Regions from separate parts of the Pseudoalteromonas sp. NZS127_1 genome, predicted to be linked through region 3. Evidence: predicted binding sites of a transcription regulator. Region 3 holds the regulator's gene; each other region holds the start of a gene.
What was found. Region 3 encodes sigma-54, which starts transcription at its own class of promoters, with help from an activator protein. Its sites were predicted from a motif close to GTTGGCACGNNNNTNGNNT; they were not measured.
Positions count from the first base shown of each region.

Region 1: a site for sigma-54 is predicted at 3,781-3,799, ahead of I6F50_RS18090 (DUF1328 domain-containing protein). Genes of this name have one in related genera too.
Region 2: a site for sigma-54 is predicted at 2,622-2,640, ahead of fliS (flagellar export chaperone FliS). Genes of this name have one in related genera too.
Region 4: a site for sigma-54 is predicted at 3,597-3,615, ahead of I6F50_RS05940 (PA2169 family four-helix-bundle protein). Genes of this name have one in related genera too.

Region 1 is NZ_JADYXO010000027.1:20,244-28,123, forward strand. It holds gene I6F50_RS18075 (sodium ion-translocating decarboxylase subunit beta) at 140-1,270, opposite strand; gene oadA (sodium-extruding oxaloacetate decarboxylase subunit alpha) at 1,284-3,065, opposite strand; gene I6F50_RS18085 (OadG family protein) at 3,077-3,319, opposite strand; gene I6F50_RS18090 (DUF1328 domain-containing protein) at 3,839-4,012, shown strand; gene I6F50_RS18095 (hypothetical protein) at 4,071-4,262, shown strand; gene I6F50_RS18100 (YcxB family protein) at 4,395-4,862, shown strand; gene csrA (carbon storage regulator CsrA) at 4,913-5,104, opposite strand; gene I6F50_RS18110 (aspartate kinase) at 5,196-6,413, opposite strand; gene alaS (alanine--tRNA ligase) at 6,420-7,880, opposite strand, start outside.
Region 2 is NZ_JADYXO010000002.1:141,005-148,884, reverse strand. It holds gene I6F50_RS03785 (flagellar protein FlaG) at 1-191, shown strand, start outside; gene fliD (flagellar filament capping protein FliD) at 252-1,682, shown strand; gene I6F50_RS03775 (hypothetical protein) at 1,827-2,126, opposite strand; gene fliS (flagellar export chaperone FliS) at 2,135-2,536, opposite strand; gene I6F50_RS03765 (sigma-54-dependent Fis family transcriptional regulator) at 2,969-4,405, shown strand; gene I6F50_RS03760 (DNA-3-methyladenine glycosylase I) at 4,743-5,336, opposite strand; gene I6F50_RS03755 (PAS domain-containing sensor histidine kinase) at 5,469-6,581, shown strand; gene I6F50_RS03750 (sigma-54 dependent transcriptional regulator) at 6,578-7,880, shown strand, end outside.
Region 3 is NZ_JADYXO010000003.1:1,966-9,845, reverse strand. It holds gene I6F50_RS04395 (calcium/sodium antiporter) at 1-550, shown strand, start outside; gene I6F50_RS04390 (KpsF/GutQ family sugar-phosphate isomerase) at 554-1,525, shown strand; gene kdsC (3-deoxy-manno-octulosonate-8-phosphatase KdsC) at 1,526-2,077, shown strand; gene lptC (LPS export ABC transporter periplasmic protein LptC) at 2,074-2,628, shown strand; gene lptA (lipopolysaccharide transport periplasmic protein LptA) at 2,618-3,163, shown strand; gene lptB (LPS export ABC transporter ATP-binding protein) at 3,160-3,885, shown strand; gene I6F50_RS04365 (RNA polymerase factor sigma-54) at 3,955-5,454, shown strand; gene hpf (ribosome hibernation promoting factor) at 5,481-5,768, shown strand; gene ptsN (PTS IIA-like nitrogen regulatory protein PtsN) at 5,773-6,225, shown strand; gene rapZ (RNase adapter RapZ) at 6,244-7,089, shown strand; gene I6F50_RS04345 (HPr family phosphocarrier protein) at 7,132-7,404, shown strand; gene mgtE (magnesium transporter) at 7,535-7,880, shown strand, end outside.
Region 4 is NZ_JADYXO010000004.1:93,208-101,087, forward strand. It holds gene I6F50_RS05920 (DUF3413 domain-containing protein) at 1-138, shown strand, start outside; gene I6F50_RS05925 (DUF4124 domain-containing protein) at 225-704, shown strand; gene aceK (bifunctional isocitrate dehydrogenase kinase/phosphatase) at 808-2,526, shown strand; gene I6F50_RS05935 (LysR family transcriptional regulator) at 2,543-3,481, shown strand; gene I6F50_RS05940 (PA2169 family four-helix-bundle protein) at 3,659-4,102, shown strand; gene I6F50_RS05945 (hypothetical protein) at 4,144-5,880, opposite strand; cyclic di-GMP riboswitch class I at 5,933-6,016, opposite strand; gene I6F50_RS05950 (TonB-dependent siderophore receptor) at 6,211-7,880, opposite strand, start outside.

The DNA of each region.
Region 1 (7,880 bases), on a different contig from region 3:
AACTATCCTTAAAATTTTGAAGAGCTGTTACTGTAAACAAAAAGCGCTGAACAAGAAACCATTTAGCGGTGAACAAATTAAGAACAAAAAAAAGCGCAGTAAACTGCGCTAAATCATTTATTAACTACCACGTTAATTATTAGCCAACAAGTGCTAATAAAATACCCGCAGCAACTGCACTACCAAGTACACCCGCTACGTTGGGTCCCATAGCATGCATAAGTAAAAAGTTATGTGGGTTGCTTTCAAGGCCCACTTTATTAACTACTCGTGCCGCCATTGGCACAGCCGATACACCTGCTGCCCCAATTAATGGGTTTATAGGTGTTTTAGATATGCGGTTAAGTCCTTTTGCCATAAATACGCCAGATGCAGTACCAATTGCAAAAGCCAGTGCGCCAAGCACTAAAATACCAATCGTCTCAACAGTTAAAAACTTATCTGCAGCAAGCTTTGAACCTACAGCTAAACCTAAAAATATAGTTGTAACATTGATGATTTCGTTTTGAGCACTGTTACTTAATCTATCAACAACACCCGACTCTCGCATTAAGTTACCTAAACAAAACATACCTACAAGCGGTATAGCAGCCGGTAAAAACATAGCCGTTAAACTAAGCACCATAAGAGGGAAAATAATCTTTTCCTTTTTAGATACTTTGCGAAGCTCTGGCATCTTAATTTTACGTTCTTCTGGGGTTGTTAACGCACGCATAATTGGCGGTTGAATAATTGGTACTAATGCCATATATGAGTATGCTGCTACCGCTATTGCACCAAGTAAATCAGGAGCCAGTTTTGACGCTAAAAATATTGCTGTTGGCCCATCTGCACCACCAATAATTGCAATAGCCGATGCGTCCTGTAGAGTAAACTCAAAGCCTGGCACATAGTTAAGTAATATTGCGCCAAACAGTGTAGCAAAAATACCAAACTGTGCAGCCGCACCTAATAACAACATACGTGGGTTTGCAATAAGCGCGCTAAAGTCGGTCAGCGCCCCTACTCCCATAAATATTAATAACGGAAAAATCCCCGTATCAATACCCACGTAATAAACGTAATACAAAAGCCCACCTGAGTCTGACAAACCTGCCACTGGTACATTTGTTAAAATTGCACCAAAACCAATTGGTAATAATAATAGTGGTTCAAAGCCTTTAGCTATCGCTAAAAACAGTAATAAACACCCTACCGCAATCATAATTAACGATGGGATTGTAAAGTTAGCAATGCCGGTCGCATTCCAGAGGTTTAAAATACCGTCCATCCTCTATTTGCTCCTAAGCTAATGCAATCATAGCGTCGCCGGTAGTTACGGCATCGCCTTCACCAACCAACACTTCGGCAATAGTTCCGGTATGCATTGCGCGTATTTCGGTTTCCATTTTCATGGCTTCCATAATAATCACTACATCACCTTCGTTAACAACTTGCCCAGCTTTTACCTTAATCTTAAAAATATTACCGGCTAAAGGTGCGTTAAGTGTTTCACCTGATGCAACTGAAGCAGACTGAGGAATGTGCTCAGAGTCTTTTAATGTTACTTCTTTTAGCTCACCACCTTGCGCCACTACTACGTCGTAAACTTTACCATCTACTTTTACGCTGTATTGCTCAGCTTTAACGCTGTTATTATTTGATCCTGATTTTGGTGCTGCCTTATTGCTCTTATCTTCAACGGTAGGAATAGGCTCAAATGCATCAGGGTTATTACGATTTTTAATAAATTTCAAACCAACCTGCGGAAATAATGCATAAGTTAGTACGTCATCAATTTGCTCATCAGCAAGTGTTAAACCTTGCTCTTGTGCTTCTTTTAATAATTCAGCTTCAAGCGTTGCAAGCTCTGGTGCAATGTTATCTGCAGGGCGACAAGTAATAACCTCTGCTCCATCAAGCACACGCTCTTGTAGCTCTTTATTCATTGGTGCTGGTGTTAAGCCATATTCACCTTTTAATACGCCAGCAGTTTCTTTAGTAATTGTTTTATAACGCTCACCGGTTAGCACGTTAAGTACTGCTTGAGTGCCTACAATTTGCGACGTGGGTGTTACTAAAGGTAAAAAACCAAGATCTTCACGTACCCGTGGGATCTCAAGCAAAACTTCATTAAGCTTATCTGCCGCGCCTTGCTCTTTAAGTTGGTTTTCCATGTTTGTAAGCATGCCACCAGGTACTTGAGCTAGTAAAATACGACCATCAACCCCTTTTAAGCTACCTTCAAATGCCGCATATTTTTTACGTACATCTCTAAAGTAAGCAGCAATTTCTTCTAGATGATTTAAATCAAGGTCAGTATCGCGCTCAGTTCCTTCAACTATCGATACAATAGTTTCAGTTGCTGTGTGTCCGTAAGTCATACTCATAGATGAAATAGCGGTATCAAGCATATCAATGCCTGCATCAATCGCTTTTTGATAAGTCGCAGTACTTAAACCAGTTGTAGCGTGGCACTGCATAGCAATAGGAACCGACACGGTTTCCTTAAGTGCTTTAATTAGTTTTTCAGCATCGTACGGCTTTAATAAACCCGCCATATCTTTAATACAAATTGAGTGACAGCCTAAATCTTCTAATTGCTTAGCAAGAGTCAGCCACATATCAAGCGTATGAACAGGACTTACCGTGTACGAAATAGTACCTTGAGCATGTGCGCCTACTTTTATAGCCGCTTTAATCGCTGTTTCTAGGTTACGTACATCGTTCATTGCATCGAAAATACGAAATACGTCAACGCCATTTTTATGTGCGCGTTCTACAAACTTTTCAACTACATCATCAGCGTAATGGCGGTAGCCTAATAGGTTTTGACCGCGTAATAGCATTTGCTGTTTAGTATTAGGCATCGCTTTTTTAAGCGCGCGAATACGCTCCCAAGGATCTTCGCCTAAATAACGAATACACGAATCAAATGTAGCACCGCCCCACGATTCAATAGACCAATAACCTGCATCATCTAGCTTGCTAGCAATAGGTAGCATATCGTCTAGGCGCATACGTGTTGCGAGCAATGATTGGTGCGCATCGCGTAATACCAATTCTGTTAATTTTAATTTAGCCATGTGTGTGCCCCTTATTTATTATTTGATTTGTACTGAGCAATGGCAGCACTAATAGCAGCGATGTGCTCATTAGGCACACCTTGAGATTTAAAAGACGGTGATTTAGCTGGTGATGCCTCTGGTTCGCTATAGCGCGTCACCAAATTAGACATAAGCGTTACTGCACCAATTAATATCGACAGAAATACAAACACCCCAACCATACCAGTTAGCATTAAGCTACCAGCCGTTGTGAGTAGAGCACCTATATCCATTTTTCTCCCCCTTGAAACCCATATCGAAAATAAAAAATCGATTTAATTAAATATTTATTCACTGGATAATAACAAAACTAGTCGCTTTGTCTACATCTTGTAAATTGGTAAAACCAATTAAACTATAAACAACATAACACTCAACAAATTTACATGCCATAACCCAGCAATCATGCGCCCTACAATACATACAGAAAATAACGACTATAGCTAATAGTTATATGGAAGTTGTTAATTAACTATTCAACTTAATAAAAATAACCGCCAAATTTTATAATAAGTACAAAAACACACACCAATTGTTAATTGGTCTTACCAAAAAGATTATTTTTAGTGAATATTTACCGGTAACTTGTAACAGTGTGAATAACTTACATAACAAAGCGTAAAAATTACTAACTAACTAATAACTAAAAACACAGTTAAAAACCATAACCACTTGATATAAAACAAAAATAAACTTTGGCATATAACTGGCATTAGTTATTGTGAGCAAATTTGATAACCAAGGAGAAAACAATGTTACGCTGGACAATTACATTTTTAGTTATTGCTTTAATCGCTGCAGTGTTAGGTTTTGGTGGCATCGCAGGTGCCGCAGCTGGTATAGCAAAAATTATATTTTTTATATTTTTAGTACTTTTAGTGATCTCATTAGTTTCAGGTGCACTACGTGGTAAATCACCCAGGTAGATAAAGCATTCAACTAACAAACACTAAAATTTAATTAACACTTACAAGGAATTACATTATGAATTCAACAACTGTAAAAGCAGCACTAATCGGTCTATTCGCAAGTTTCTTTATCATGGGTTGTGAAGACAATCATGCAGAAGACGCAGGCGAACGTATTGACGAAGCAGTAACTGACGTGCAAAACAAAGTAGAAGATGCATGTGAAAATGTTAAAGAAGGCGTAAACGCTGAAGAAACTAACTGTTAATTCTTCTTGTATCGCTAAAAAACGGCCTTAGGGCCGTTTTTTTGTGTCTGTAATAAAATCACTGACTATAAAGCTGCTCATTTAGCGGCTAGCTTGTTAAAATAAAAAAAACGATATTTAAAGCAAGGCAATATGGCATTTACAACAACCTACACACTAGATAAACCTTACTTTTACGAGTGCTTTGATGAGTCACTCCCGTACAGTAAGCGCGCCAAACCTAAGTACTTTTTACTTGTACTCCTCGTTGCGCTTGGTTTATTTGGCATTTATGTTTTAAACGATCATTACTTAGGATCGTTTATGATCATGCTAGGTGTACTAGAGTGCGTCGCTTTTTACTATCGCAGACCTTGGTGGGTAACCAGACAAATGCTCAGCAGAGCGTCAGGCTCTGAGGTAACACTTACCTTTGATGAAGAAGGCATTAAGTCGGCTAATCATTACAAAAGTTTTGAGCTAACTTGGCAAAACATAAGCGAAGTAATAGATACTCAGCAAGGTATTATTATTAAAAATAAAAGCGGAATGCAGTACATTTCAAAACAAATACTAACCCCTGAAATACTCGCTTTTATAAACAAAAAAGCCACTCAGTGAGTGGCTTTTAGTCTAGTTGAGCTAATTACTCAACTACGTATACGTGTTGATTAAGCATTGCCCGGATTAGGGTTCGACTTTTCAGCTTGTATGCGCATGTAAATCTCTTCACGATGCACTGATACGTCTTTTGGTGCATTAACACCGATTCGAACTTGATTTCCTTTAACACCTAGAACAGTAACTGTTACTTCGTCACCAATCATTAGGGTTTCACCTACTCTACGAGTTAGTATTAGCATTCTCTTGCTCCCATGTTCCAATAAAAATTATAAGATTCCGCTTAAACATACTAATGAAAATTAGACTGAAAAGTAAGTAAAAACTCTCAATCTATCCATTTTCTGTTAAAAATGCTTTGTGTAATGCACGAACTGCCAACTCTAGGTACTTTTCATCTATTAAAACTGAAATTTTAATCTCAGAAGTCGAGACTAAAACTACATTAATATTTTCCTGCGCTAATGCATCAAAAAATAAACTTGCTACACCAGAATGCGATTTCATACCCATTCCAACAGCAGAAACTTTAGCTACTGTTGGTAATCCGCTTATATTTTGAGCACTGAGTTGAGCTTGATCTTCGCTCAATAATTCAAGTGCTTGCAGATAATCATTCGAGTGCACAGTAAAAGCATAGTCTATTTTTTCAAAGATATGATTAACTTGATTAATCATATCTATTTCGATGCCATTATCAGCAAAAAGTTTCAATATTTTTGAAAGATATTGCGTACCGCTTGGCACACCATCTACTTTAATTAAACATTCGTCACAATTAAACGCAATCCCCGATACCACCTTGCTTGGCATATCGTTCTCCTCAAAACTTATTAATGTGCCTTCATCAGGATTAAAACTAGAAAGCACCCTAAGTGGCACATTGTGTCTACCTGCAGCTTCTACCGAGCGAATATGCAAAACTTTTGCGCCTAAACTTGCCAGTTCTAGCATTTCGGCAAAAGTAACTTGGCTCATTCTGCGCGCGTTAGGTTCAACACGAGGATCTGTAGTATATACGCCATCAACGTCTGTATAGATCTGGCATTCGTCGGCTTTTATAGCCGCTGCTATTTCTACAGCCGATGTATCGGTGCCGCCGCGTCCAAGCGTTGTAATATTGCCCTCAACGTCACGCCCCTGAAAGCCAGCAATAATAGCAATGCGGTTATGCTCAAGCTCATGCTTTAAACGTGTAGCGGCAACGTCTTCAATACGGGCTTTACCAAACATATTGTCGGTTAGAATATTGACTTGATCGGCTAATAAGCTTACAGCTGAATGACCACGTTTGATAATAGCCATAGCAAGCAGTGATACAGAAACCTGCTCTCCGGTGCTAATAAGTACATCTAGTTCACGGCTACTCGGGCGAGTATCAATTTGTTTGGCGAGGTTAATTAAGCGGTTGGTTTCTCCCGACATAGCAGAGAGAACCACAACCACTTGATGCCCTTGTTGTCTGGTTTTAACAACAAGGTCGGCGACCGCTTCAATTCGCTCTATTGAGCCAACCGAAGTGCCACCGAATTTTTGAACAATAAGCGCCACTTAGGCTTAAGTACGCTCAGTTAACCAAGCTGTAACGCTATCTAGTGCAGCAGCAAGGTTTTGTGGTTCACTACCACCTGCTTGTGCCATATCTGGACGACCGCCACCTTTACCACCTACTTGACCTGCCATGTGGTTAACTAACTCACCGGCTTTTACTTTGCCTGTTAAGTCTTTAGTTACACCGGCAATTAGGCTTACTTTGTCGCCACTGGCAACACCCAGTGCAATAACACCTGAGCCAATCTTGTTTTTAAGGTCATCAACCATACCGCGAAGCGCTTTAGATTCAGTGCCTTCAACGTTAGCTACAAGTAACTTAACGCCGTTAATTTCAACTATTGAATCAAGAAGTGATGCACCAGCTGCACTTGCTAGCTTATCGCTAAGCTGCGCAATTTGCTTTTCAAGGCTCTTTGACTTTTCAAGCAACGCAGTTACTTTTTCAAGTACCGATGCGCTATCGCCTTTTACAAGTGCTGCAACATCGCTAAGTTGTTGTTCTTGCTCGCTAACGTAAGCAACTGCATCGGCGCCAGTTACGGCCTCAATACGGCGAACACCTGCGGCAATACCACTTTCAGATACTATTTTGAATAAGCCAATATCGCCAGCGCGCTCAACGTGCGTACCACCACAAAGCTCAATAGAATAGTCACCAATAGTTACTACACGTACTTCGTCATCGTACTTTTCGCCAAATAACGCCATAGCACCTTTCGCTTTAGCATCATCAATAGCCATAAGCTCAGTATTAAGTGCAAAGTTACGACGAATTTCGTCATTAACTACACGCTCAATTTCACGTAGCTCATCTTTAGTTACGGCTTCAAAATGCGAAAAGTCAAAACGTAAACGATCAGGCTGAACAAGCGAGCCTTTTTGGCCTACATGGTCACCTAATAATTGGCGTAATGCTTCGTGTAAAATATGCGTAGCTGTGTGGTTTTTCTTAATGCTGTCGCGGCGCGTATCATCAATAGTTGCGTCAACTTTGTCATTAACACCAATACGGCCTTGTACAGTACCGTGGTGAGCAAAAGCATTACCAAGCTTAGTGGTATTAGTAACATTAAATTCGCCACCAGCAACTGTAATAGTACCCGTGTCACCCGTTTGACCGCCTGATTCAGCGTAAAACGGTGTGCGGTCTAGTACTACAATACCTTGTTGACCATCTTCTAATAACTGAACAGCTTCGCCACCGGCAAAAATTTCAATAACGGTCGCGCTATAATGTGTGCTGTCGTAACCTTTAAAGTCAGTGTGTTTATCTGATTTTAATTGGTCATTGTAATCTGCACCAAATTTACCTGCTTGCTGCGCTGTTTTACGTTGTACAGCCATACACTCTTCAAAGCCTCGATGATCAATTGTCATCTGGCGCTCACGCGCAACATCGGCTGTTAAATCAGCAGGGAAACCATACGTATCGTAAAGCTTAAATACTAAGTCACCCGGTATAAT
Region 2 (7,880 bases), on a different contig from region 3:
TGCAGGACTTTATGGGCGAAATGAACCGAAGTTTACAATTTAAAGTTGATGAAGATTCAGGCCGCGATGTAATTAAAGTTCTTGATAAAAACAGTGGTGAAGTCATTAAACAATATCCTTCTGAGGAAGTGTTAAGTTTAGTTTCTAAATTATCTGAATCGGCAGGTATTTTGATTGATCAAACGGTTTAGTGAGTAGTTCCAATCACTAATAATAAGTTAGTTTATTTTTGAGTATTTAAGAGGTGAAGTATGTCTATTTCGTTTAATGGCTTAGGCTCAGGTTTAGCCGTATCAGATATTGTTGATGCATTAGTTAATGCTGAACAAGCACCTGCTGAAGCTCGTTTAAATACTAAAGAAGCTAATTTAACAACAGATATTTCAGCTGTTGGCGCACTTAAGTCAGCGCTCGAAAAAGTGCAAACCTCAATGGAAGCTTTGGGGGATAGTGATAAATACCAGCAGCGTAGTACATCAGGTACTGATGACTTTATCTCTATTAGCGCAGATGAAAATGCGCAGCCTGGAAGCTATAACGTAAAAGTAGACGCATTAGCACAAGCTCATAAGTTATCTTCCCCTGCGTTTGCTGCAGACGAGGCTATAGGTGCGGGTGTAATCACGATAGGCTCTGGCACAAATAGTTTTTCTACGGTTTTATCGGCTACAAACACGTTAGAAGATTTACGAGACCAAATTAATAACGGCCCTTTTACTGGCAATGATAGTAATGATTCAGTTGTGGCCACTATAGTCACGAGTGATACAGGTCAGCATTTAGTACTTACAAGTAAAGAAACCGGTGAAGACAACGCAATTACAATTTCCGTACAAGACGATGACGGTAATAATACTGATACTGGCGGATTATCTCGATTAGCTTATGATGTATCAGACGCAGACCCTGTTAATCATACAACTAACCTAACGCAAGTTAACGCTGCACAAAATGCACAGATAACAATTGATGGTGCGTTGACTGTATCAAGTAATACTAATGAGTTTAGCAATGTTATTGATGGTGTTGACATTAATGTTAAGAAACTGCATGACATCGATGACGACATAAGCGACATATCAGTTACTGAGAACAATAATAATATTAAAACAGGTTTAAATAGTTTTATCAGTAGTTACAACGAGTTGTTAGAGCTTAGTAACACCTTAGGTGCGTCAGGTGAAGATGGCGTTGGCGTAATGGCTGGGGACTCATTATTACGTGGTGTAATGTCTAAACTGCGAGATACAATAACAGATTCAGTAAATGTAGGAGGGAGTTCGTTATCACTTTCACAATTAGGAGTAACAACTGACCGGTATGGTGTGCTTAGCTTGGATAGTGACACATTGAATGATCAAATTAAATCCGATGTTAGTTTAGTACAGCAATTTTTTGTTGGTAGTAATGATGATGGCTTTGCACAGTCGTTTGATGATTTAGTTAGTTTTTATACAGATTCTGACGGTATTATCCAAAACAGAATTGATAGTAAAACAAATCAGTTAGATGATTTAGATGATCAAAGAGAAAGTTTAACAAGTAAAATGGAGTCGTTATCAGCTCGTTTATATTCTCAATATAATGCGATGGATTTATTGGTGGCGAGCCTTAATAACACCAGCAGCTATGTCCAAGCTCAATTAGAGAACATGCCAGGCGTAGTTAGGCAATCAAATTAATAGCTGAGTAAGAATATTATAGATTTAATAAAAAACCGCTAAGTTTAAACTTAGCGGTTTTTTTTGTGTATTGCTCTTTGATTCAAATAGTAAGATATAGCCATGTATTTAGTTTGAATAAAGGTAGTTTATTAAACCTATTCACTAGATGGCTTTATAAGCTTTTATCGCCTTTCCTGACTTTTTATGTTTAATAATAGCTTTAGAAGATTCGTTTTTTGCACCATTCGCTGTTACTAAAATAGTGTTGATACGAAGCTGAATTAATTCTAATTGCTCTGCACTTGGGCCGTCGCTGCTTTCGCACCATTGCTTTAGTTTAGTATTTAAAGTGTCTAAAAGAGGCTGAGCTTCGTCTGCATTATTATCATTTACCAACACTTCAATGTTACTAAGTAATGCTTGTATCTGCTCAGCATGGCTTATTGGTGTTTGCGAATCCATAATTAAAATTAAACCGCAGGGTTGCGTTGATCTAGTGGGATATTATCCCAACCTTCTTTAATTTCTTTAACTATACTTGATACTTCAGTAATTGCTTCAATATCGTTATGTAGGTTAGCTTGCGTTAAGCGACGTTGGCAGTAATCGTAAAGTGCCAATAAATTGTTAGAAATACTAGGGTCTTGTTCTACTTCTAAATTAAGTGCATCTTGCAGTGCACCAAATAACAAAATACATGCTGAAATATTTTCACCTTTTTTTGCTATTTCTTTGCGCTCAATAAAGCCCTTTGTTGCAGCTAAACGACCAATAATATTACTGAATATAAGGTTTATTTGTTCGTAAGGTGCCATTTCGGCAATGCTGCTAGCACGAACTTGACTGTATTTTTTTACTGAGACATGAGCCATGGGAAAATCCTAAAATTTAAAACGATAAAATTATGTGAAAGCTAATACAAAAAATTAATTAAGCTTTTATACTTTTATAAGAACAAAGCAATATTAATGCCAAGCATTTTCACTTATCTATATATCGGCATTTGTAACTTCAACTTAAATTTATAATTGAGTTTATTTACTAACAATAGCATTTTTATTGCCGAGTAAATTAATTTTTAGGGCTAAGTTACAGTTAAGTAATAGCTAGGTAATGGCTAAGTAATAACTAAGTTAAAACTACAACTCATACTTAATGATTAACTATTAAGTATGATTGACTTAACTAACCCGTCTGTTTTTTGGCGTTTATGTCAAAAAACTGCCGCTATCACTTGCATCCATGCTGAACTGGCTTACAATTTAACTAATTATACAAATTAGTGAAAGTACGGCTCGCTAAATATGATCTTGATTTTAGATAATAATAACAACCGCGCAATAGGATTAAATGCTTCACTTGGCTTTATTGGTGAAGCAGTTCAACTATTAAGCGAAGACTGCTTTGAACAAGAATGCAAAAAATATCAGCAGCAAGAATGCATGATTATTTTAGGAGCGTTGCAATCACTTGACCACGAAAGCTTAATTAAACGCTATCCAACTCTACCCTTTTTATTAATTGGCGAAACGCTAAAACCACTATTAAGTATCGCTAATGTGGTGGGGCTTATTTGCGAGCCATTTAATCACGAAGTGACAACTCAGTTACTCCACGATTGCCAGCAGTATCAGCGAATGTTGCCAAATGAGCATAAGCACAGTAAACCACACAAAACGTTTGATGGCCTTGTTGGTGAAACCGATGCGGTTAAAGATGTTCGCTTTTTAATTGAACAAGTGGCTAAAACCGATGCAAACGTGCTTATTTTAGGTGAGTCGGGCACAGGTAAAGAAGTGGTTGCCCGTAATGTTCACCTGCTATCAAAGCGCATTAATGGACCGTTTGTGCCTGTTAATTGTGGTGCTATTCCGGCAGAACTGCTCGAAAGCGAACTATTTGGCCACGAAAAAGGCGCATTTACGGGTGCTATATCGGCTCGTAAAGGGCGCTTTGAACTTGCTCAAGGCGGCACGTTATTTTTAGATGAAATAGGCGATATGCCACTGCAAATGCAAGTTAAGTTACTTCGAGTATTGCAAGAACGAAGTTATGAACGAGTTGGTGGTACAAAGGCGATTCAGGCTGATGTACGCGTTATTGCAGCTACGCATCGTAATCTTGAAACAATGATTGAAGAGGGCAGTTTTAGGGAAGATTTATATTACCGCTTAAATGTATTTCCTATCGAAAACCCATCGCTGAGTGAGCGTGCTGATGATATTCCGCTGCTTTTAAAAGAGTTAATGCGCCGTGTTAACGACCAAACAGGTTCTACCGCTAAGTTTACAGAGCGCGCAGTTGAGAGCTTAAAAGAACATGCTTGGCCTGGTAATATTCGTGAGCTTGCTAATTTGGTGGAGCGCATGGTTATTATGTTCCCTGAAAAAGTGGTTGATATTCCCGACTTGCCTAACAAGTATCGTTACATTGAAGTTGAAGCCTACGAGCCAGAATACCCTGAAGAGTTAATGGAAAAAGATGCTTTTAACGATATATTTAGCACCGGTTTTAGCGATTACGAAAGTGAGCCAGACGCTGAGTTTAGCCAAACGGGTAGTGGGCTATTGCCAGATGGTGGTATTGAACTTAAAGATTATTTAGCCGAACTTGAAATTAGCTTAATAACCCAAGCGTTAGAGCGCTATGATTACGTTGTAGCTCGCGCTGCAGAGATACTAGGTGTACGCAGAACAACACTCGTTGAGAAAATGAAAAAGTATAATCTTTCAAGAGATTAAGGTTTAAAAGCAGCTGTCAGTGTTTAGTTATAAATTGGCCAAACACAGTAGATAAAGAACCCCTCGTTTTGTAGGTGCGGTTTTATACCGCACTTTACTTAAAAATATTAGCAAGAGCACGAAGTAAATTCGCACCTACACGGTTTTTATTTTTGTTGTAGACGCTAGACTTGCTCGCGTGAAAAACAAGACTTTTAATCATTTAAATAAAACGTTATTTCACAAAGAGAAAAACGAAGGTAAATGAGAAACCATAGTCAACTTACGCGTCACTTCTCTAAAGCGCAGCGTCTCTTAACCTCTTTGTGAACAAATCACTTTTATGGTTATAAATCACTTACCCACTAAAAGCCTTAATAATTTCTTCTTTTCTAAAACAATCATTACTGTGATCGTTAACCATACCGCAGGCCTGCATATGAGCGTAAACCGTGGTTGGTCCTAAAAACTTAAAACCCCGTTTTTTTAAATCTTTAGCAAATGCAGTTGATGCCTCTGTAATTGCTGGGTAGTCCTCAACGTTATTTAAATTACTTATAATCGGCTTATTACCCACAAACTGCCATTGGTAGTGACTAAAGCTACCAAATTCTTTTTGTATTTCTATAAAGCGCTTTGCATTGTTGACGGTTGCCGCAATTTTTAATCGGTTGCGCACAATACCCTCATCAAGCATTAGTCTCTCAACGTCATCTTGTGTGAATTGTGCCACTTTTTGTACATCAAAATTAGCAAATGCTTTTTTATAACCGCTGCGTTTTTTTAAAATTGTGTACCAGCTTAAGCCGGCTTGCGCGGATTCAAGCGTGATAAATTCAAACAGCTTTGAATCATCATAAAGAGGGACGCCCCATTCTTCATCATGGTAAATAACGTAGTCGGGTTTAGTAGTGTCGAGCCACGGGCAACGGCACTTTATTTGCTCACTCATTATTATTCCTTTTTGTGTGCGTCATTTTTATGTCGCTCAAATTATTGATGTAACTTAATGATAAGTATGTAAATAAATTTTGGTATAAATCGTGCATTTAGACATATATCTACATCAATTCGAGATTTGATTATGGCCCTTGCTAGCGTGCTAAAACCACAGTTTTTTTCTGCAAATCAGTATAACCCATGTTTACTTCAAGAGGAGTACATTGGTGAATTAAGCGATCTGCGCAAGCAAGCAAGTTGGCTTTCGCATTTGGTTGATACCATGCCAGCAGGCGTGGTTGTACTTGATGGCAAAGGGTTGATTGCAAAAGCGAATCAAATAGCGATTGATATGCTTGGCGAGCCACTTGAAGGCGAACGCTGGTTTAATGTTATTCAGCGCTCTTTTAGGCCGCATCAAGACGATGGTCACGAAGTGTCTTTAAAAGACGGGCGCCTAATAAAGCTTGATATTACCGCTTTAGCACCAGAGCCTGGGCAACTTATTTTAATGACGGATTTAACCGAAACTCGCCGTTTACAAAAACGTGTTGCACATATGCAGCGATTAAGCGCGCTGGGTAAAATGGTTGCGTCACTGGCGCATCAAGTCCGTACACCGCTCTCAGCCGCTATGCTTTACGCCGCTAATTTAGGATCAAAGCGCTTACCCGAAGCATCTCGCGATAACTTTCAAACAAAGTTAATGTCGCGTTTAAAAGATTTAGAAACTCAAGTAAACGACATGCTGTTATTTGCTAAAAGTGGCGATCAGCAAGTTGTTGAGCAAGTTTCAATGCAGCAGCTTTTAACAGAAGTTAAAGCGGGCGCTGATGCGATGGTCGCACTTAATGAAAGTGAGCTGGATGTAAGCTTACCAGAGCCAGATATACAAATAGTCGGTAATAAAACGGCATTGGCCAGTGCTATTCAAAATCTTGTGCACAATAGTATTCAAGTTATTGGCAGCGGCGCAAAAGTAAAAATTAGCGCACAAAGAGATTTAAAAGATTTAGATATGGTTCGTATCAGTGTGAGCGACAATGGCCCAGGTGTTGATTTAAGCCAAAGCGATAAAATTTTTGAACCATTTTTTACTACAAAAAGTCAGGGCACAGGTTTAGGGCTTGCTGTAGTGAGTTCGGTTGCTAGTGCGCACCAAGGTCGTGTTGATGTGACCAATAATACGCAGGGTGGTGCCTGCTTTAGTTTGTTACTGCCTATTAAAGCAACATCTAAACTAGAGGGTTCATTATGAGTAACACTATTTTAGTTGTCGAAGATGACGCAGGGCTTCGTGAAGCCTTAATAGATACCCTTGAAATGTCGGGTATTGAATGTGTTGCAGCCAACAGTGCTGAGCAAGCAATGTTACTGCTTAAAAAAGATCAATTTTCGCTTGTTGTAAGCGACGTGCAAATGGGCGCAATGAGTGGACTGGATTTACTACGCAGTATTAAATTAAACCACCCTGATTTACCTGTATTGATGATGACGGCGTACGCCACAATTGACGATGCGGTAGAAGCCATGCGCCTAGGTGCAATTGACTACATGGCTAAACCATTTGCACCTGAAGTGCTGTTAAATATGGTGAGTCGTTATCTGCCTGAAAAAGCAAAAGAAACCGACGGACCTATTGTTGCCGACCCAACTAGTATTCAATTATTGGAGCTTGCGAGTAAAGTAGCACGCTCTGATGCAAGTGTGATGGTACTTGGCCCAAGTGGTTCAGGTAAGGAAGTACTTGCTCGTTATATTCATGATAAGTCGAGCCGATGTAATGAGCCATTTGTGGCGATTAACTGCGCGGCAATTCCTGAAAATATGCTCGAAGCCACGTTATTTGGTTACGAAAAAGGAGCTTTTACGGGGGCGATTCAAGCATGTCCGGGTAAGTTTGAGCAAGCACAAGGCGGTACTATTTTACTTGATGAAATTACTGAGATGGACTTAGGGCTACAAGCTAAACTTTTACGCGTACTGCAAGAGCGTGAAGTAGAGCGTTTAGGGGGTCGTAAAACAATCCAGCTCGATGTACGTATTTTGGCAACCAGTAATCGTGATTTAAAAGAAGCCGTGTCTGAAAATCAGTTTAGAGAAGATTTATATTACAGGCTTAATGTTTTTCCACTAATGTGGCGACCATTGTGCCAACGCCCTGGCGATATTATTGTATTGGCTAAGCATTTAATTGAGCGCCATATAAGTAAAAGCAAAGAGCCCATGGCATATTTAGATAAAGCTGCTGAGCAAAAGTTATTGGCTCATGCGTGGCCTGGCAATGTGCGCGAACTTGATAACGTTATACAGCGTGCACTTATATTGCGAAGTGGCGATACAATAAACGAGCATGCTATTTTTATCGAAAACTTAGTATCTAATAACTTTGTTATGGAGCCATCATTGGCATCGGCGCAAACAGTATCGCCAACAGAATTAGCTCACGCAGATAAAGGCGTTGATAAAAGCACGCTAAGCTCTGCATATTATGATGAAAAATCGCATGCCGAGGATGAGCCTAAGCAAGGTTTACTAGCGGCAGATACCGGTAGCT
Region 3 (7,880 bases):
CGGTGGGTTAATTATTGTATCTATGCGTGCAAAAAACCAAGATGACCCATTTGTCTCAGAAGCCTGCGACGACGTCCCTAACGATGTACCTACGAAAAAAGCGGTATTTTGGTTAGTTGTCGGCATGATACTCCTACCTGTTAGCTCTCATTTTTTAATAGGTTCGGCTGTCGATATTGCTAAATACTTCGGCTTAAGCGACTTAGTCATTGGCTTAACAATTATTGCCATCGGTACTAGTTTGCCTGAACTTGCCGCTTCGGTTGCAGGTGTACTTAAAAATGAAGATGATTTAGCACTAGGTAATATTGTTGGCTCAAACATATTTAATATTCTAGCGGTATTACCACTTGCCGGTATTATTAACCCTTCAGCCATTGATCCATCATTAGTAAGCCGAGACGTATTAATTATGATTGGCGCAACACTTGCTCTTATTATTATGTCATTGAACTTTAGAGGCACCCAACGTATCAATAGAGTAGAAGGCGGCTTATTGCTAATAGCGTTTTTGGGTTACCAAGGGTATATTTTTAGTCAAGTAGGGTAAATGATGGCAACGCTAAATTTTATTGAACAAGGCCTTCGCGTTTTAGATGTTGAGCGCCAAGCACTTAGTGATATTGCACAATATGTAGATGAGAATTTTCATAACGCATGCCAATTAATGTACGACTGTGAAGGCCGTATTATTGTCATTGGTATGGGTAAATCAGGTCATATTGGCAATAAAATAGCAGCAACCCTTGCAAGCACTGGCAGTCCTGCATTTTTTGTTCACCCTGGTGAAGCAAGTCATGGTGATTTAGGTATGATCACTAAAAATGACGTGGTTATGCTTATTTCTAATTCAGGTGAGACCAGCGAAGTTTTAAATATCATTCCTGTTTTAAAACGACTTGGTGCCAAAATGATATCGATGACTGGCAATACGCAATCAACCATGGCGACCCTTGCTAATGTGCATGTGTGCATTAAAGTAGAAAAAGAAGCCTGTTCATTGGGTCTAGCTCCTACATCAAGTACCACTGCAACGCTTGCGATGGGCGATGCCATGGCAGTTGCATTATTAGAAGCTCGCGGGTTTACAGCTGATGACTTCGCGCTATCTCACCCAGGTGGTAGTTTAGGCAAGCGTTTATTACTTACTTTAAAAGATGTTATGCACAGCGGCGCAAATACACCTATTATTAGCGTTTCACAAACAGTTAAAGACGCCCTCATTGAAATGTCTGCTAAAGGTTTAGGTATGACAGCCATTGTTGATGAAAATCAGCAGCTCGTGGGATTATTTACCGATGGCGATTTGCGTCGTATTTTAGAGCAAAGAATTGATATTCATACAACACAAATAGATGTTGTTATGACTAAGTCATGCACTACGGCTACGCAAGATATTTTGGCTGCTGAAGCGCTTAATATTATGGAACACAAACGTATAAATGGCTTAATCGTCGTCAATGAGAAAAACCAACCTATTGGCGCATTAAACATGCAAGACCTATTAAAAGCAGGAGTATTATAAATGCAATTTGAAGAACTCTATCAACCGCTGAGCGATGATGCAAAAGCACGCGCTAAAAAAGTAAAACTACTTATATGCGATATTGATGGTGTATTTTCTGATGGCCGTATTTACCTTGGTAATCAAGGTGAAGAGCTAAAAGCATTTAATACAAAAGATGGTTTTGGCATTAAAGCGCTTATAAACAGTGGCTTTGAAGTGGCTGTAATTACTGGTCGTCATTCACAAATAGTGCAACAACGTATGAGCAGCTTAACCGTACAGCATATTTATCAAGGCCAAGAAAATAAGCTCATTGCCTATCAAGAGCTAAAAGACAAACTCAACCTTAGCGATGAACAAATTGCTTATATCGGTGATGATGGTCCTGACATGCCCGTTATGGAATTAGTCGGCTTTGCTGTTGCAGTAAATGATGCCCATCCACTTATTAAACGTTTATCACACTATGTAACGCAAATGCCTGGCGGCTTTGGTGCAGTAAGAGAGCTCACCGACTTACTTATGCTTGAAAATGGTAAAGCATTGACTACACAAGGCACTAGTTCATGAATGCAGCGCGCATAATATTAAGCGTTTTATTCATTAGCTGTATGGTTTGGCTTTGGTACCCTTATTTTACACAAACAAATATTGTGCCTCAGACTGAGCCTGAAGTTATTGCCAAGCCTGATTACATAGCCATAGAACTCAAACAAACAGCCTATGACGAACAAGGTAAAATTAGCCACAAAGTCACTGCGGCTAAAATGGAGCTATATCAACAATTAGGTTTTACGTTTTTTGAAAAACCTATTTTTACTTTATATAACGAAAAGCAAACGTGGCAAATAAATGCAGACGAAGCAACATTATACGAAGACAAACAATTAATTTTAGAAGGCAATGTGGTTGCCAAAAACTTAACCGATAACGCCATGATAGACAAAATCAATGCTGATAATATTCAGGTAGATATAAAGCTATTAACAATGCGTTCGGAGCAACCCGTTATCATCACTGGACCCAATTTAAAAATCACTGGTAAAGGCCTAGAAGCCGACTTAAAAACCGAAGTGATAAAACTAATTAACCATACGCGAACCATATATTATGACCAATAAAATATTAAAATCACTTATTATTCCTACACTTATACTAGCGTTTAATAGTAGTGCTGCAGAGCAAAACACGCAACCGGCTGCAAATCAAATTTCAATAAGCGCCGATAAGCAAGAAGGTCAATTAAAAGCTAATGTCGGGATTTTTGAGAAAAACGTTGAAATTATTCACGGTAACCGCCGTATCACAGCCGACCGCTTAGAAGTACATAAACGCGATGAACTTGGCGATAATAAACAATTATTAATTGCTACAGGTAGCCCTGCGCACTTTGAAGAAAAGCAATCAGATGGCACGACTATGAGCGCCAGTGCTGACGAAGTACGTTATGATGTATCTAAGCGTTTTTTAACGCTTGTTGGTAATGCACAAGTATCGCAAGCGGGACAAAAAATAAATGCTAAAAGCATTACCTACGATATAGAGCAGCAGCTAATCAGTGCCGAAAAAGATGAAAACTCAACTGACCGCGTTCACACAATTTTAGTACCAATCGAGACTAAAAAAAGTAAAAAAAGCGACAAAGGTCAACCATGAGCACATTAAAAGCAGAGCTATTAGCAAAGAGCTATAAAGGCCGTGAAGTTGTAAAAAACGTCGGCCTTGAAGTCAAAGCTGGCAGTATTGTTGGCTTACTTGGCCCTAACGGCGCAGGTAAAACTACCACGTTTTATATGATAGTAGGACTTGTACCTAGCGACAAAGGTAAAATATCGATAGACGATAACGATATTACTCTTTTACCTATGCATAGTCGTGCTAGATTAGGCATTGGCTACTTACCGCAAGAGTCTTCAATATTCAGAAAGCTGACTGTTTATCAAAACTTAATGGCCATTTTAGAAACGCGCAAAGAGTTAAATAAACAAGCTAGAGAAGACACTCTCGATAAATTATTAGATGAATTTAGCATACAACACATTCGTGATAGCCAAGGTATGGCATTGTCGGGTGGCGAACGTCGTCGTGTTGAAATAGCACGTGCGCTGGCAGCAGATCCTAAATTTATATTACTGGATGAACCATTTGCAGGTGTTGACCCGATTTCGGTATTAGACATAAAGAAAATAATAGAACATCTTAAAAATCGTGGGATTGGTGTATTAATTACCGATCATAACGTAAGAGAAACCCTTGATGTTTGTGAAAAAGCCTACATTGTTTCTCATGGGGAGCTGATTGCATCAGGTACTCCAGAACACGTATTAAATGATAAAACAGTACGCGATGTTTACTTAGGCGAGCAATTTAGGCTGTAACATTTACGCCATGTCTTTAAGCATCTGCTAGTATTAATTATAACAACATAAAAGGATTGTTAGAGATACATGAGGCAATCACTACAGCTGCGCATGGGCCAGCAACTTACAATGACTCCACAGCTGCAACAAGCTATTCGTTTGTTGCAACTCAGTACATTGGATCTCCAGCAAGAAATACAAGAAGCTCTCGACAGCAACCCGCTATTAGAGGTTGAAGAAGCAGACTATTCAGAAGACGCTGCAGGTAAAAACGAGCAAAAAGCAGATACAGATGACATAACTGTTAGCGCATCTGCCGATGATGCTCCAAGCGAATACGAACAAGATAGTGGTGAAGCACTTGCAAAAGACACGCTAAGTGACGACATGGCTATGGATGTTAGTTGGGATGAGTACATGAGTGCCGCCCCAGCAGCATCATCGGGTCCGATGCCTGAAGACGAATCAATATACCAAGGCGCCTCTACTGAAACGCTCCATGAGTATTTAATGTGGCAGTTACAACTAACGCCATTTAGCCCTACAGACGAAGCTATTGCTATTGCTATTGTAGAAGCCGTCGATGATTCAGGTATTTTAACACTAAGCTGCGAAGAGATTTTAGAAAGCTTTAATCAAGAAAACGAAGATGATAACGAAGTCGAACTTGATGAAATTGAAGCTGTATTAAAACGCATCCAACTGTTTGATCCTGTTGGTATTGCTGCACGTAGTTTACAAGAGTGTTTGTGTATTCAGCTTAACCAGTTTGATAAAGAAACACCTTACATTAATGAAACAAAAATGATTTTAACCGAGCATATTGATTTATTAGCTGCTCGTGACTATCGTACATTAATGAAGAAAACTAAGCTCAAAGAAGAAGAGCTTAAGGAAGTAATGACATTAATACATACTCTTAGCCCTAAACCTGCAGATACTATTGTAAGAGAAGAATCTGAGTATGTTATTCCTGATGTGTCAGTTAAAAAAATTAAAGGCCGCTGGGTTGTTGAGTTAAACCCAGACAGCATGCCTAAAATTCGTGTTAATAGCCAATACGCGGCAATGTCTCGCACTGTAAAATCCAGTGGTGACAGCCAGTTTATTCGCTCGCATTTACAAGAAGCTAAATGGTTTATTAAAAGCTTAGAAAGTAGAAACGACACGCTATTAAAAGTGACAAATTGTATTGTTAAGCAACAACAAGGCTTTTTTGAACACGGTCCTGAAGCCATGAAACCAATGGTTTTAAATGATGTTGCTGAAATGGTAGAAATGCACGAATCAACAATTTCGCGCGTAACAACCCAAAAGTATATGCACACACCCCGTGGTATATTTGAGCTTAAATATTTTTTCTCAAGCCATGTAAGCACCGAAAACGGTGGTGAATGTTCATCTACAGCAATCCGTGCGCTTATCCGAAAATTAATCGCAGCAGAAAACTCAGCAAAACCATTGAGTGATAGCAAAATAGCGGATATATTGGCTGAGCAAGGAATTAAAGTAGCGAGACGTACAATCGCAAAATACCGCGAATCTCTGGCTATTCCACCGTCAAATCAGCGTAAAAGTTTGATTTAAGACGCAAAAAAAAGAGGGTAATGCTTATGCAACTAAACTTAACTGGTCGTCACGTAGAATTAACCGATTCACTAAGAGACTATATTAATACCAAATTTGCGAAGCTAGAAAGACACTCTGATCATATTAATAATGTTCATGTCATTCTCGATGTAGAAAAATTAAATCAAAAAGCAGAAGCCACCATACACGTAAGCGGTGCTGAGCTATTTGCCTCTACAGAACATCAAGATATGTATGCCGCCATTGACTCGTTGATCGACAAGCTCGATCGACAAGTAATTAAACACAAAGAGAAGCTTGCTCGACACTAATATGATGAAATTAAGCTCACTTATATGCCAGGACTGCAGCAAAGCTGCGGTCCTTTTTAATAGCAAAAAAAGAATTTTAGAGTTCATTAGCGAACTTGCTCACGACAAACTTCCGTATTTACCGCAACAAGATATTCTTAATGCTTTAATGAGCAGAGAAAAATTGGGTAGTACAGGTATAGGGCGTGGCATTGCCATTCCTCATGGAAGAATGAGCGGTGCAGAAGAGCCTTTGGCTTTAGTACTCGTTAGCGAAACTCCAATAAATTTTGATGCGATCGATAATCGCCCTGTTGATATTTTCGTCGCACTCATCGTACCAGATGGCGATAACCAGCAGCACTTAAAGACTCTAGCAACCATTGCTGATAAACTAAACAACAAAGATTTTTGTAAACAGTTACGCAGTGCAAAATCAGATACTGAGCTTTACCAAGTTATTGTCAATCAATCATAGTTTTATAAAGGGTGTTAAATGGAGTTAATTATCATAAGCGGCCGTTCTGGTTCTGGAAAGTCGGTTGCTTTACGCGTTGTAGAAGATTTAGGTTATTATTGCGTAGATAATATTCCAGTTAACTTGCTTCCTTCATTAGTTCGCAGTGTGTCTGATAGCTATGATAAAATTGCTGTTAGCATTGATGTGCGTAACATCCCTAAACAACAAGATGAATTTAACGATATTCTTGAATACTTGCCTGGCTTTGCAAAACCTACGTTATTTTATTTAGATAGCGACGATCAAACATTGATCAAACGTTTTTCTGAAACTCGTAGATTACACCCACTATCAATTGACTCGTTGCCTCTTGATTTAGCCATCAAAAAAGAAAAAGAATTACTTGATGTATTAATCACCCGCGCCGACTTTATGATAGATACAACTGATTTAAGCGTTCATCAACTTGCTGAATCTATTCGTGAAAAGATTTTAGGTAAAAAAGATAAGCAACTGATTGTCACGTTTGAATCGTTTGGTTTTAAATACGGTATACCAAAAGAAGCAGATTACGTATTTGATGCACGCTTTTTACCCAATCCACATTGGGAACCTGAATTAAAACCTTTAAATGGGTTAGATCAACCTGTTAAAGATTATTTGGCCAATCACAGCATAGTGCAAAAATTCACATGGCAAATTCAAACATTTGTACAAACGTGGTTACCGCACTTAGAGCGAAATAACCGCAGTTATTTAACCATTGCCATTGGGTGTACAGGCGGGCAACACCGCTCTGTATATTTAGCGCAAACTATCGGTGAAAGTTTTGCAATGACACATCCCAATGTGAAAATTCGCCATCGCGAACAAGAAAAATAATATAGCTGAATAATCACCTGTTCAGCTTAAGTAGAGTAAGTTATGCATTGTGAAGACACTTTTTTAATAAAAAACAAATTAGGATTGCACGCCAGAGCAGCCACCGTGCTTGCCCAATTGGCAGTGCAGTTTGATGCGACAATTACATTATTTCAAGATGACAAAGAAGCCGCAGGCGATAGCGTACTTGCACTAATGTTACTTGAAAGTAGCCAAGGCAAAGAAGTAAAAGTTGTATGCAAAGGCCCCGATTCTGAGCAAGCTTTACATGCTGTTGGAGAATTAATAGCACAACGTTTTAATGAACAAGAATAAACAGTTATAAAAATAATGCTCGCATTACTAATGCCCCAACTAAAACAGATATATAAAATAAATACGGTTAGTGACGCCAGTTAACTCACCTCTCCCCATAAAATAATATAAAAATTTATAAAGGACGCCAATGCCTGAAGCTTTTGAACAAGATTACCCACTACAGCAACTAAAACAGGTGACTAAGTCACTCAATAGTGGTCAATTTGTTCAAGTTAGGCGCATGCTCGCAAAAACAGCTCCTTGTGATACCGCATTATTATTAGAATCATCACCGCATAAAATTCGCCGACTCCTTTGGCAGTTGGTTGATCCTGATGTGCAAGGCGATGTTCTTGAAGAACTATCAGAAGATGTTCGTTTAGGCATTATTGCCCAAATGGAACCTAAGCACATTGCAGCCGCAACAGAAGATATGGGCCACGATGACTTAGGTGAAGTATTACGTAGTCTGCCGGACACCGTTTATAAAGACG
Region 4 (7,880 bases), on a different contig from region 3:
AAAGATAGGATTACCTTAATAGATTCAGATGGTAACTTTAAAAACATCTCTGCCGCTGAAGGTTTTTCTATTGAACAAGGTTTAGATATACCATTTTTAGTACAGAGTATTAAAAAGCTCAAAACCTTTACCCAATAACAGTTATCCTAACCTAGCTTGATATACCACCAAGCTAGGTTATAGTTTTATATTGTTGTTAGATATAAAAACCAAGGATGACACGTATGTTTAAAACTTCTCGTTATATTCTCCATTCTAGCTTTTTACTTATCAGTTTTTTTAGCTTTAGCGATACCACTTACTACAAATGTGTAACAGAAAAAGGCACAATCTTCTCTCAACTGCCGTGTGACGACGAAGCAACGACTTATAAAGTTAACACGACGGGTAATCAGTATTCTGGTCCTAAGGTTGACTACACTAAACAACTGAATGAGCTTGAACGTGAAAGGCTTCTATCTGGCTTACAGGCAGAGCTTCGCAGTAATAACCATAAACTAACAATACTTGATCGTAATAAGCAGCGTACCGAATATAAACAACAAGAACGATTAAATCATATTCTAGCCGTTGAAGATAAAAAGCGTATTACCAAAGACATTACTAAAAAACTAAAAATAATTAATAAAGAGTACAAAAAAGATGTATTGGTTATTACTAAACAAATTAAAATTCTCGAAAAAAAGATAGCTCAATACCAATAAATCACTGTTAATTAGCAAGTAATATTTATCTTGGTTTTAAACTTAAAATAACATACCCTTAACACAATAGAGTATAAGCTCTAGGGACTATTAAGGAGTGCAAATGCAGCCTCGCCATATTGCTGAATTAATTTTAACGGGTTTTAAAAGGCACTATCAGCTATTTCAAAAAACAACGGCCAAAGCCCCTCTCGCCTTTGCAAAAAAAGATTGGCAAGCAATTAATGATATCAGCCGTTTGCGTATCAGCTATTATGATGATCGTGTTAACGAAACCACACAAGCGCTAAAAAAAGAAACCCCAACAGAGCAATTAGATGAAAGCCTATGGCTCGAAGTTAAAAAGATATATCAGCACTTTTTATGTTTCCACCCTCAAGCAGAACTCGCCGAAACCTTTTATAATTCTGTATTTTGCCGGCTGTACCATAGGCGCTATTTTCATAATGACTTTATATTTGTAGAAGCAACCTTAAAAGATGCTCCTTCAATACCTGTAGAAGCAGAATATAGGACATATTTTCCAGTAGTTGATGGCCTAAAGCCAACAATAAAGCGCATTATTAATCATTTTGATTTTAAAGCCCCATTTGTAAATTTAGAGCGTGATATTCGCCTTCTTGTTAAAGCTTTTTATAAACAAGCCCCCGATACACATCATCAACCTTGGCAAATGCGCTTTGATATTTTGCACACACCTTTTTACCGTAATAAAGCAGCTTATATAGTAGGACGTGTTGTTTCAAAAAGTGGTGTTCAGCCTTTTATAATCGCCGTATTACACGATGAAGATAACGGATTATATTTAGATGCACTTTTAACTAAATCGTCTCAAATGCGTGTCATTTTTGGCTTTGCCCGCGCCTACTTTATGGTAGAGACTCATGCGCCTTCAGCACTTGTCCGGTTTTTGAATCAGCTTATGCCAAACAAAACACTTGCTGAGCTCTATAACGCAGTGGGTTTTCATAAGCAGGGTAAAACTGAGTTTTATCGAGAGTTTTTAAATCACTTATCTCACTCTAATGATGAGTTTACAATTGCACCGGGTACTCCCGGTATGGTGATGATGGTATTTACCCTTCCCTCATTTGGTTATGTTTTTAAAGTAATAAAAGACAAATTTGGTGAAAGTAAGCCCTTCGGCCGTGATACCGTATTAAAGCGTTATCAACTAGTAAAAAACCATGATCGCGTTGGCAGAATGGCCGATACCATAGAGTATTCTAACGTCGTATTTCCTTTGGCACGTTTTGATAGTAATTTACTTGCGCAATTACATAAAACAATTGGCTCATCAATGGTAATTGAAGGCGAATGGTTGATCATCAAGCATTTATATATTGAACGGCGCATGACACCACTCAATTTATTTTTAGAAAATGCTGATGAAGAAAGTGCCGCAGACGCGATTGAAGAATACGGGCAAGCTCTAAAAGAAATGATTGCCGTTAATATATTTCCTGGCGATATGCTCTTAAAAAACTTTGGTGTAAGTAAGCACAAACGTATTATTTTTTACGATTACGATGAAGTTCAATACCTAACAGATATGAACTTTAGAGCATTACCAAAAGCAAAGAGCTACGACGATTATTTAATGGATGAACAAAGTTACTCTGTTGCACCACAAGATGTATTCCCAGAGCAGTTATGTACATTTGTAATGCCTAATCCTATGTATAAAAAGTTTTTCCTCAGCACTCATCCAGAGCTTATAGATGTTAGCTTTTGGAAGCAGGCGCAACAAAATATAAAAAATGGGCAGGTAAGTCATATTTACCCATACCCGACAGCACAGCGGTTTATCCATCACTGGTAGACGCAAAGGACACACAATGAATATAAGTAAAATAGATTTAAATTTACTCGTTTATCTCGATACATTGCTTCGAGAATGCAATGTAACACGCGCTGCTAATCAATTGAGTATTACGCAGCCCGCAATGAGTAATGGCCTTAAACGTCTTCGTAACTTATTTAACGACCCTATTTTAGTTCGTACCAGCGATGGTATGGTCCCGACAGAGCGCGCTTTAGAGTTACAACCCGTTATTCGTGGCATATTAATGACGCTTGAAGAAACCCTAGCACCCAATAGAGAATTTGAGGCAAGCCAGAGTAAACGTGTATTTAGAATAATGGCCAGTGATTACGCTGCAAGTACGTTAGCGCCAAAGCTCTTAAGTAAACTACACGAAGAAGCCCCCGATACTACTTTAGATATACTCACACCAAGTGATGTAACCTTTCATGACGTAGAAAACGGCAAAGTAGATATGGCAATCAACCGCTTTGAAAACTTACCTCAGTCTTTTCATCATAAACGTATTTGGAAAGACAGTTTTTGCTGCTTAGTTAAGGCCGACAACCCTATTATTGAAAACTTTAGCCTCGACAGCTACTTAAAAGCGCGCCATATATGGGTGAGTAAAACAGGTTTTGGTGTAGGCGTGGGCATGGACCCTAAAGATGTGCAAAAACTTGGTTGGGTTGACGAAGCACTTGCCCACTTTGGTAAACATCGCAACATTGCCACTTTTACGCGTAACTACCATGTAGCGATTCATTTAGCTAAAGAGAAAAATTTGATTGCGACCCTTCCTTCAAAAGCCGCAAATATATACTTAGATGATCCGGGGCTTAAAATTTTAGAGCCACCGTTTCCAATTCCTCCTTTTGAGCTTGATATGATTTGGAGCCCACTGTTACATCGCGATGCGAGCCACATCTGGTTACGCCAAAAAGTCGCTGAAGTAGCTGAAGAGCTAAAATAACTTTATTACACAATATAATGTAAAAATTGCTAGGTTAATACTTTCCTCATTAACTTAGCCCCTTTCTGAAATGAAATTAAACCAATAAAATCAAATGACTACATAAAAATAAAAACGTGGAACGTACATTGCTTTTATTAAATTGAACTATACATTCATTTAATAAAAGAGGTCATTATGAACACCCATCAAGGATCAGAAGTAAATCATATTACTGACATCATTCAAGTTATGAACAGCGGCATCGACTTTTATCAAAAAGCACAGGAAAAAGTTGAAGACCCTGCTATCGGCGCACTTTTTCAGCGTATGATAGATGCCCGAAAAGTGAGTGTTGAGCGTTTGCAGCCATATGCAATTAATGAAAAAGGCGAACGCGAAGATGGTTCATCTTTCGCAGTTGAAGCACGTCGTGCATACACAGCCTTACTTACTACATTCACCTCACATAACGACAGCACGTATGTAAAAGAGCTTGAAGAAGTAGAAGATAAAACGCTTGTAGAAATTAAAGCCGCTATGGATAAACCACAACCGGCTGATTGCGAAGCTGCTCTGGCTAAAACATTATTAACGATGCAAAGCTGCCATGCAGAAATGAGCCGCATGCAAAAAAATTAAGTATAAAATGGCTTAGTTATTTCAACTAAGCCATATTTAAATTAATCCTCTAAGGTCACAGCTAAAGCTGCATATTGCCTGAACCAGGTGATGTTACTCACTGCATGCCTCATAATATTATTTGAACGATTTATGATTGAAGGTTCAAACTTAGATAATTCACGCCAATCATATGAGAATGCAATTTGTTCACCTTTACTGCTAATACCTTCTCCGGTTACAAATTGTGGAATAGGCCCTGGACCAATGGCAATGCGTTCAACGGCTGTTTTAGCTAAGCAATTCATAATATCCAAGTTGTTAAAATACCCCTCTTCATCAGCTACAATAAATAAGCCAACATCAATATGTCCATGATTAATATCTTCATATTTCTCGTATGATGGACCACGACGATCCCAATTATAATTCCACGTACACGCGCCATCATCTTGGTATTCTAGATTTTCAGTAAAAAAATCTATAATACCCATTATTTTAGATTTATAGAAATCAGGTCTATCACTCCATTTATCTAGATACAGCATCGCTGTTGCCATTGTCAGGTTATGATTATGAGCTAAAGGATTACTATATAAACCAGAGTCACCATAGTTATCGTTATAAAGATTAACGTAATAAAAACTTCCTTTAATCGAAGAGTTTTTACTAATGCTATACGAGCTGTCATGGCTATCTACTATCTTTTGGGCGGCTAATATAGAAATGTCCGCAAAGTTATAATAATCAGATAATTTTTGAGTTTTTATTATATCAACTATACGCATAACACCGTTTAAAATCATACCATCCGTCAAAACAGTTATACTCGAATCAGAGAGTGATCTTTTCCAGCCAGGGGCAATTTCATCTCTTTCATTTAAAAATAATTTAGGTGCCCGCTTATAGCTATTTGTTTCAGAAAATCCATTTGTACTTCTCACCAAATCCGTATCACTAAGCATTTTGTTAGCTAATTCAATAGCCATATCTAAATACTTGAGCTTATTGGTTACATTATAGAAATGCAGATAAGTACGTAACCAATAATACCCATTCCAAGCATATTCATTGCCAGTATTAGACTCATTATTAATCATTGGATTGCCCGGATACTCTGCAAATATCAGTTCAGCTAAACTTGAAACATTATCTACATCAGAAACTTTAGGATTAGGAACGTCTAAACCGCTTATTAAATCAGCAGATGTAATGTTATGTAATTCAAAGAATGAGTTCTGGTTTGCGGAAATAAGTTGTGGCTCTCCTCTGTCACTTATTCCAAAATTACGGCTATTTTCAATGTTATTCAGGTCTATTAAGCCTAGTCCCTGAAGAGCTCCGTCAGAAAATTTATTTGACCTCCTAAATAACCAATTAAATGATACGTCAGTAGGAACAATAAAGTCTTTTTTAACTGAAACACTTTTTAATCCGTCTGAAGCAATTAACTCTCCATTTTTTACTGTAACTTCTAAAAAACGTGTTTGATAAAAGTTTAACTTATTCCAGACGCCGGGGTATTTGTCTCCAAATTTCATTTGTATACTTGACTGATTAAATAGTAAAAACTCTTTTGTATTTGAGTTAGAAAGTAAATAGGTTTTCTTGGAAGGGTCATTGGGTGTTTCCCCTAGCCACACTACAATTTTGAATGGACCGGTGGGTTGCCAAACATCAAAGCTAGCAAAGCTATTGACGCCGTTAAACTTTATAGCGGTATCAGCTAAAACAGTTTTAATACTAAACGAAAATATTAGTAAAAGGGTAAGTATTAATTTGATCTTCATCATACTCATACGATCTCCAAGTGAGATGGCATGACGCTTTACTGCACACAATATATATGTATGAGGCGATCCCGCTATCATAGGCTGAGCCCTTAGACCGGAGACTTTGCGTCTTCACCTTTCAGTGAATTTGCCGAAATTAATGTTAATAAACTTATTCAACATGTTTAAAAAACAATCAGAACAAGTGAAATTCTAACCCTTTAGTGCTTGATGTCAACTATAGAAAGTCATAAATCATTAGTAAAAAAGTAATTCATTTCTAAATTAGTAAGTTACGAAACCAAAAAAAGGACCTTACGGCCCTTTGAGTTAAATAACGAAAGGGAGTGTTATTAATTAAAAACGGTATTCTGCGCCTACGTAGTAGTAAGCACCGTTAAATCCAAATGGTGCCGAACGACGTGAGTAGTCAAACACACCTGAGCTACTTATTACTGTGTTGCCACTAGCATCCACAATAGTACCTGAGCGAGAGTTACCTATTTCGTTTTTATCTGGGTAAACGTCAAACAAGTTGTTTGCACCAATGTTTACCGACAAATCTTCAGTAACGAAGTAGTTAACTTTAACGTCAGTTAAAATCTCTGCACCATACGTTTGACGACCACCATCTTCTACTGTGTACTCACCAAAGCGATTAAGTGACAGGTTAACTGTCCAATCATCACGTTGATAAAGTGCACTTAAGTTAATACGATCCTCTGGTTGCCACTCTTCAATAATAGAGATGTCTTCAGCTGAAAATATATCGTCTACATTTACTGTCTCAAGGCTTGAGCCAGCAGGCGAAAATAACGATACAACATCTGTTTTAGTAAAGTTAGCTGCAAGTGTAAAATCAAGCGTGCCGCCTAAACCTTCAGTGTTCCACGTTGCTACAAAATCAACACCGCGAGTTTCTGTATCTGCACCATTTAAGAAAAACTGACCTACGCCTGCCCCCGCACTATTTAATGCAGCATCAAGGCTTGTAGATAAACCTTTACCTAAGCGGTCACTAATTACAATACGGTCGTCAATATCAATTGAGTAGTAATCAACGGTTACGTTAATATTATCGGTAACGTTATAAACAATACCTAAACTACGGTTTTGTGATTTTTCTTCTTTAAGCTTTGGAATACCTAAGCTTTGCGCAAGTGTTGAATCGTTTCTAAATGTCCCAACCTCTTCTGCCACTAAGTTACCATTAGCACCAACAACAAATTGCGTACTTACATTGTTGAAGTAAAGCTGCTGCATTGAAGGCGCTCTAAAACCTGAGCTTAATGCACCGCGTAATGAAATATCGTCGGTTACAGACCAGTTACCAGCAAGTTTAAAGTTTACTGTGTCGCCAAAGCCTTTGTAGTTATCGTAGCGAAGTGCACCCGATAAAATCACATCTTCAATTACATAAGCTTCTGCATCTACGTAAAATGAAATTACATCACGCGATTCATCAACCGATGATGCAGGAGACGAGCCACCAAAACCTTGCGAACCACCCGATGCGTCTTCAGAGCCAACACCGCCACTTAAACCATTGTAAATACTTACACCATTTAATGTGTCGTAATCGCGGTATGCGTACTCATTACCTTCTAAAATACGGTATTCGTCAGTACGGATTTCAGCACCCATTGCTAAAGAATAATCATCAAAGTTTTGCGTAAAATCAATATTGATTGTTTGCAGTGATAATTCCATGCCATAAGCGTATGCTTCACGTGGGATAGTTGTACGAATATCAGCAGCACTTAAACCTTGGTCATAACGTAAAAAGTTAGCGTATGAGGCATTGATAGTGTCACTTGTCGTGTAATCAATGCTGTTTTCACCATAGGTGTAAGATAAATCAAGGCTTGCATCGTTATCAAACTCAGTTTTATAACCAAAGTTGTACGAGATATCGTCGATAGTTGTATTAATTTTTGGTAAGAAACCTAATGGAACCGTCGCATCGTTATCTTGTAGTACTGGGTTACCACCTGCATTTGCATTATGACGGAAAAATGCAGCCGACT